Regions from separate parts of the Ensifer sp. Root558 genome, predicted to be linked through region 1. Evidence: riboswitches for the same ligand, from Rfam matches in the RefSeq annotation. Region 1 holds a riboswitch; the other holds the start of a gene.
What was found. A riboswitch is a leader RNA that binds a small molecule or an ion and turns the genes downstream of it on or off. The one in region 1 is predicted to bind thiamine pyrophosphate.
Positions count from the first base shown of each region.

Region 2: it holds a riboswitch for thiamine pyrophosphate, as region 1 does, so the genes downstream of both, thiC (phosphomethylpyrimidine synthase ThiC) here and thiD (bifunctional hydroxymethylpyrimidine kinase/phosphomethylpyrimidine kinase) in region 1, are expected to answer to the same signal.

Region 1 is NZ_LMGC01000007.1:114,793-118,203, reverse strand. It holds gene ASD63_RS36580 (CatB-related O-acetyltransferase) at 1-557, opposite strand, end outside; TPP riboswitch at 1,150-1,253, shown strand; gene thiD (bifunctional hydroxymethylpyrimidine kinase/phosphomethylpyrimidine kinase) at 1,371-2,246, shown strand; gene ASD63_RS10485 (glycosyltransferase family 4 protein) at 2,270-3,411, opposite strand, start outside.
Region 2 is NZ_LMGC01000037.1:122,101-125,511, reverse strand. It holds gene ASD63_RS31605 (ATP-binding protein) at 1-533, shown strand, start outside; gene ASD63_RS31600 (sigma-54 dependent transcriptional regulator) at 537-1,901, shown strand; TPP riboswitch at 1,999-2,127, shown strand; gene thiC (phosphomethylpyrimidine synthase ThiC) at 2,218-3,411, shown strand, end outside.

The DNA.
Region 1 (3,411 bases):
ATCTTGAAGTTCCACCATTGCGCTTTCTCCAGACGCGCGATGGTGTCCTGATCAAACCTATACCGAATGATTTTAGCCGGTACGCCCCCCACGATCGCAAAGGATGGGACATCCCTGGTCACAACCGCGCCTGCAGCAACGATCGCTCCATTGCCGATCGTCACCCCGCGCATGATCCGCGCGCCATCCCCAATCCAGACGTCGTTGCCGATATGTGGTGCGGGTTTTAACTCCAACTGATTGAAACGAAATTCGGTGGCTTCAGACCAGAACTTGAATTTTCTTGACCTGCCAAACTGAAAGGGGTGCGTGCTAATCCAATCCGTCGGATGTTCGAAGGGCCCGATGACCACACGGGCGGCGATCGAGCAGAAGCGGCCGATACGCGCACCACAGAGTTCGCCGCCCGGTCCGATGTAGGAATACGCTCCGATCATGGTTGCCTCGGTGATGGGCGACATCACGTTGACCGGGGCTTCGAATTCGAGCGGTGCGGCGATGCCCCTCAGAGACGAAATTGCGGCTCCGAACTTTAGAATCTGCTTTTCGTTTTCCACTACTGTCTGCGACAAAACTTCTCATCCAACCTTTTTTGACGACCAAGGCGCCCTGTAGGCGCACTGCCCGCCGATGCATATCCTTCCTTTCAAGCCGTGGCAAATTGTGAAGAAGCGGTCGGCCGCTTTCTAGGCGACTGGCGCTTGCGATAACAAGAAATTCTCCGATCGTCGTCAGAATAATGGAAAATCAACACCCTGTCGTACCGCGGTACTGCGGGGGGAATTATCTTTCTCACCCTTGCCTGCCACTACCGGTGTGCAGCCCTGTTTGAACCGTCAAATGCATTCTCTGAAAACTGGTAGATCCAAAGCGCCCTCCAGGACGGTGTATCCAGCCGAAATCCGACACCGGGTTCTCAGGTTTCTGACATACATGTGTGTGCTTACCGCTTGCCTTGTCGGATGAAAAAAGTAATGTCGGCGTGTCTGTGAAGTCGAACGCTCAGACAAAAGGCCCCTTGCGCTCTAGCGGCAATAGGGGCCTTTTTTGTGCTTGTGAAAGCTTGGAATTCTGGCCAATTCCATCGAACCACGCATTCGAGCTCCAAACTCCGGCCCTTGACAACCCGAGTCATCCGCCCCTAGCATTCTTCCTGCCGAGGGGCGCACTGTCACGGTGCTGAGATGGCGGTGAGCCAGACCCTTGAACCTGATCCGGATCATACCGGCGTAGGAACGGCGAGGGCCCTTCTGCTCACCAACCGTTTTCGCGCCCCTTGGTCCGGTCTCCGTCCGTTTGCGGGAGATCGCGTTGCTGCTGTCTGTTTTTGAATCAGTTATAGAAGGCTCAAGCCTCATACAGGTGGCCAGATGACTGCGATCGCCGTTACCATCGCAGGTTCGGATTGCGGCGGCGGGGCTGGTATTCAGGCGGACCTGAAGACGTTTTCGGCGCTCGGCGTTTATGGCGCAAGCGTGATCACCGCGGTCACCGCGCAGAATACTCGCGGGGTTTCTGCGGTGGAAGATATCTCCCCGACTGTCGTTACGGCTCAGATCGACGCTGTGTTTTCCGATCTCGCCATCGGTGCGGTGAAGATCGGAATGGTGTCGCGGCGCGAGACGATCGCGGTGATCGCGGCTGGTCTGAAGCGCTACGACCGGCTGGCTGTCATAGACCCGGTGATGGTGGCGACCTCGGGCGATCACTTGATGCAACCGGACGCGATCGCGACGCTCAAGGAGGAGTTGTTGCCGCTCGCGCTCATTCTGACGCCGAACCTGCCCGAGGCGGCGCTGTTGACCGGACGCGGGATCGCCGAAACCGAAACCGAGATCGCGCGCCAGGCCGAGATGCTTCTGAAATTCGGCGCGCGGTCGGTGCTGATGAAGGGCGGACATGCCAAGGGCAGGGATGCTATCGATATTTTCTATAGCGGGGAGGATGTCCTCAACCTGTCGCGACCACGGATCGAAACCAGCAATGATCATGGCACCGGGTGCACCCTATCGGCCGCAATCGCGTCGGGGCTTGCCAAGGGTATGCCGATTGACGATGCGGTTGTGGCAGCCAAGGCCTACTTGCATGCCGCGCTGGTGGCAGCCGATGGCCTGGCCATCGGCCAGGGGCGGGGGCCGGTGCATCATTTTCATCATTGGTGGGGCGACGACAAAGGGTCGGGCGCCGCGGCATCGAACGTAGCCGAAGCCCAGGGCGCTCTTGGCCGTGCTTCGCGATCTGGCTGAGCAGTGTGGGCTTCGGGCTTACCTCAGGCCACTGCCGCGCTCGGCAGGGCCGGTTGCTCGCCCTTGAGCATCTTGCGATAGAGCGCCACATGCTCGCGTGCGCAATCGACGTGGCTCGTCGGTCGTCGAAGTGTCGCACGCAGATTGTCCCATGCCCGCGGGGCGGCCAAGACGTCGATCAGGCGGTCCGCCAGATCCTGGGCGCTCCCGGCGCGGAAGTGATGGCCGTCCAGCCGGTCGCGAACCTTTTCGGCCATGCCGCCGATGTCTGAACACAGGATCGGCCGGCCGTGATGCAGCGCTTCCTGGATAACGACAGGGGAGTTCTCCCACCAGACGGAGGGCATTACCACCCAGTCGACCGAGCGCATCAGCCTTGGCATGTCCTGGTTCTGGTAGGCGCCATAGAAGCGGACGCGACGACCGGCGTCCTCGATGAGTTTCGCTACCTTCTCCTGATAGTCGTTTGGCTGACGCTCGAGGTTCCCGCCAAAAATCATCAGCGAGGAATCATCGCCCCAGATGTCGTCGGGCACCCGTGATACCGCGTCGATTAACACGTGAACGCCCTTGAATGGCGTCATCTGCCCGAAATAGGCAAAGCGGTTGCGTCGGGCCGTCGGCGACGGCAATTCGCGGGCTGGCGCCTTGTCGCCCATGACGATGCCGTTCTCGATCACGAAGATCTTTGCGGCTTCGAGCCCCCACTCGACATAGCGGTTGGCGAGAAAGGCACTCGGCGCAATGAAGGCGTCGGCGAGATTGAGCATGCCGCGCACGAACTGTTCGCGGCGAACGAAGCGCGACACCGGGATTTCGGGGAAGCACGTGTGGCAACTGATCGGTGAGGCGCCGTTGCAAAGCTGGCCCGAGGGGCGTTTCACCATTTGCCCGTGATTGTGGCAGATCGGCAGATACTCATGGAACGTCACGACGATGCGTGCCTTGGGCAGGGTATCACGAACGGCATAGAGCGCCTCCAGGCCGAAGCCGAGAATATGATGGAAGTGAATGACGTCCGGCTTGATGTCGCCGACGAAGCGCAAGAGGTCACGGCGGATCGCGTCCGTATCGCCGTTGGAGAGGAAGAAATGGTCGAAGTCTTCGGCATGGTAGAGCACTTCGTCCATGGCGAGACGCAGGCTCATCAGCGCGGAGGCGCCAT
Region 2 (3,411 bases), on a different contig from region 1:
ACCTTGTCAGCATCGCCGAACTGACCGATCGGGTCGGCACCATCACCGACGAACTCAGAAGCTTCGCTCGCAAGGGCCGCTTCGTCGCCGAGCCGACGCCCATGCGCGACGTGATCGAGGGGGCGATGATGCTGCTGCGCAGCCGCTTTGCCGGCCGCATGGATTCGATCGTCATCGACCTCCCGGAAAATGGCCTCAGCGTCCTCGGCAGCCGCATCCGGCTCGAGCAGGTGCTGATCAACCTTTTGCAAAATGCCCTGGAAGCGCTCGGCACGCGCAGCGACGCCGAGATCCGCGTGCGCTGCGAGGACAGCCCGTCCGGGACGGTTTTGCTCGTCGTTGCCGATAACGGCCCAGGCATTCCCCTGCACATCCACGAGGATCTGTTCACGCCGTTCAACACCTCGAAGGATGAAGGGCTCGGCCTCGGCCTTGCCATCTCCAAGGAGATCGTCGCCGACTATGGCGGCGATATCACCGTCGAAACCAGCGACAGGGGCACCGTCTTCACGGTTCGCCTGAAGAGGGCCTGAGCGATGCAGCCGACCGTCTATCTCGTCGACGACGACAACCATCTGCGCAAGGCGATGACGCAGACGCTGGAACTCGCCGGCCTCGCCGTTACCCCTTTTGCCAGCGCTGCCGAAGCGTTGAAGACGCTGGATGCGAATTTCGACGGAGTCGTCGTCAGCGATATCCGCATGCCGGGCATCGACGGCCTCGCCTTCTTCCGCCGCATCGAAGCTTTCGACGCGGATCTGCCGGTGATCCTGGTGACCGGCCATGGCGACATCCCGATGGCAGTGCAGGCGCTGCAGGATGGCGTCTACGACTTCATCCCCAAACCCTTTGCCGCCGACCGGCTGGTGCAGAGCGTGCATCGCGCGCTGGAAAAACGCCGGCTCGTGATGGAAAACCGCGCGCTGAAACGGGCCGCCGAGACGGCCGGCGACAGCCTGCCGCTGATCGGCCAGACGCCGGTCATGGAACGTTTGCGCCAGACGATCCGGCACATTGCCGATACCGATGTCGACGTGCTCGTCGCCGGCGAGACGGGCAGCGGCAAGGAGGTGGTGGCGACGCTGCTCCACAATTGGAGCCGACGCCGCAACGGCAACTTCGTGGCGCTGAATTGCGGGGCGCTGCCCGAAACGGTGATCGAAAGCGAACTCTTCGGCCACGAACAGGGCGCCTTCACCGGCGCCTTGAAGAAGCGCATCGGCCGGATCGAGCATGCGAGCGGCGGCACGCTGTTCCTCGACGAGATCGAGGCGATGCCACCGGCGACTCAAGTGAAGATGCTGCGCGTTCTGGAAGCGCGCGAAATCACGCCGCTTGGCACCAACCAGGTTCGTCCGGTCGATATCCGCGTCATCGCGGCTGCCAAAATCGATCTTGGCGACCCGGCGCAGCGCGGCGATTTCCGGGAAGACCTCTACTTTAGATTGAATGTCGTAACGCTGTCGATCCCACCGCTGCGCGAACGCCGAGACGATATCCCGCTGCTCTTCTCGCACTTCCTGACCCGGGCGGCCGAGCGCTTCAAGCGCGACGCGCCTGTGGTCACATCGGCCGTGCAGAGACATCTGATGACGCATGCCTGGCCGGGCAATGTGCGCGAGCTCTCGCACTTTGCAGAACGCGTGGCGCTTGGTGTCGAAGGTCCGCTGGGACAGCCGATTGCGCCCGCCGAACAGCCTGGATTTGCGCTCCCGGAACGGCTCGAACGCTACGAGGCGGAGATCCTGAAAGAGGTGTTGCGGGCTCAGCGCGGCGACGTCAAGGCGACGATCGAGGCGCTCGGCATTCCGCGCAAGACATTCTACGACAAGCTCCAGCGCCACGGCATCAACCGTGCCGATTACGCCGAGCGGGCCGCACCGGAAAAGGCCGGCCGCTAGCGTCAAACCCGAATCCGTCACCACACGCAATAGGTGCATCTTTGTCGGCAGGCGAATTCACGCTTGACGACCCGGGCCGATCGATGGCTATGATCTAGGCATTCACCAGGGGGGTCCCGCAAGGGGCTGAGATTCTGCTGGATGGCCGGCTTGCCGGCTGTGGCGCAGTGACCCGTTGAACCTGATCCAGTTCATACTGGCGTAGGGACGGTGCAGATATCGAAGCCAGGATTCCGTGCGTCCAGCATCTGGCGGAGCGTCTTTCATCTTTCCGGCATCAGAACTGGGTCTCCAATTGCAAACTTGGAGCCTCGTCATGAATATTGCCACCAAACCCGCAGCCCTCACGGTCACGCAAGGACCGCTTCCGGCCTCCCGCAAGATCCACAAGCCGGGCGTGCTTCATCCGGATATCCGCGTGCCGATGCGCGAGATTGCGCTCCACCCGACGTCGGGCGAGCAACCGGTTACGGTCTATGATTCCTCCGGCGCCTACACCGCCGACGACGCCGAGATCCGCATCGAGGACGGCCTGCCGCGGCTGCGCCGCAACTGGATCGTCGACCGCGGCGATGTGGAAACCTATGAGGGACGCGTGGTCCGCCCCGAGGACAACGGCTTTGTGAGCGGCGACAGGCTGACACCGACCTTCCCGTTCCAGCATGCGCCGCTGAAGGCCACGGGCGGCCGCGCAGTGACCCAGCTTGCCTATGCCCGCGCCGGCATCATCACGCCGGAAATGGAGTTCGTGGCGATCCGCGAAAATCTCGGCCGCGACGCGGCGCGTGCGAAAGTCCGCGACGGCGAGAGCTTCGGCGCCCACATCCCCGATCACGTGACACCCGAATTCGTGCGCCAGGAAATCGCCAGCGGCCGGGCGATCCTGCCTGCCAACATCAATCACCCGGAATCCGAGCCGATGATTATCGGCCGGAATTTTCTGGTGAAGATCAACGCCAATATCGGCAACTCCGCCGTCACCTCGTCGATGGCGGAAGAGGTCGAAAAGATGGTCTGGGCGACGCGCTGGGGCGCCGACACCGTCATGGACCTTTCGACCGGCCGCAACATTCACAACATCCGCGAATGGATCATCCGCAACTCGCCGGTTCCGATCGGCACCGTGCCGCTTTACCAGGCGCTGGAAAAGGTCAACGGCATTGCCGAGGACCTCACCTGGGAAGTCTATCGCGACACGCTGATCGAGCAGGCCGAACAGGGCGTCGACTATTTCACCATCCATGCCGGCGTCCGGCTGCACTACATCCCGCTCACCGTCGATCGCGTCACCGGCATCGTTTCGCGCGGCGGCTCGATCATGGCCAAGTGGTGTCTGCATCACCATCGCGAGAGCTTCCTTTACGAGCATTTCGAGGAAATCTGCGACATCTGCCGCGCCTATGACGTCTCCTTCTCGCTCGGCGACGGCCTGCGCCCCGGCTCGATCGCCGATGCCAACGACGCGGCACAATTCGCCGAACTCGAAACGCTCGGCGAGCTCACCAAGATC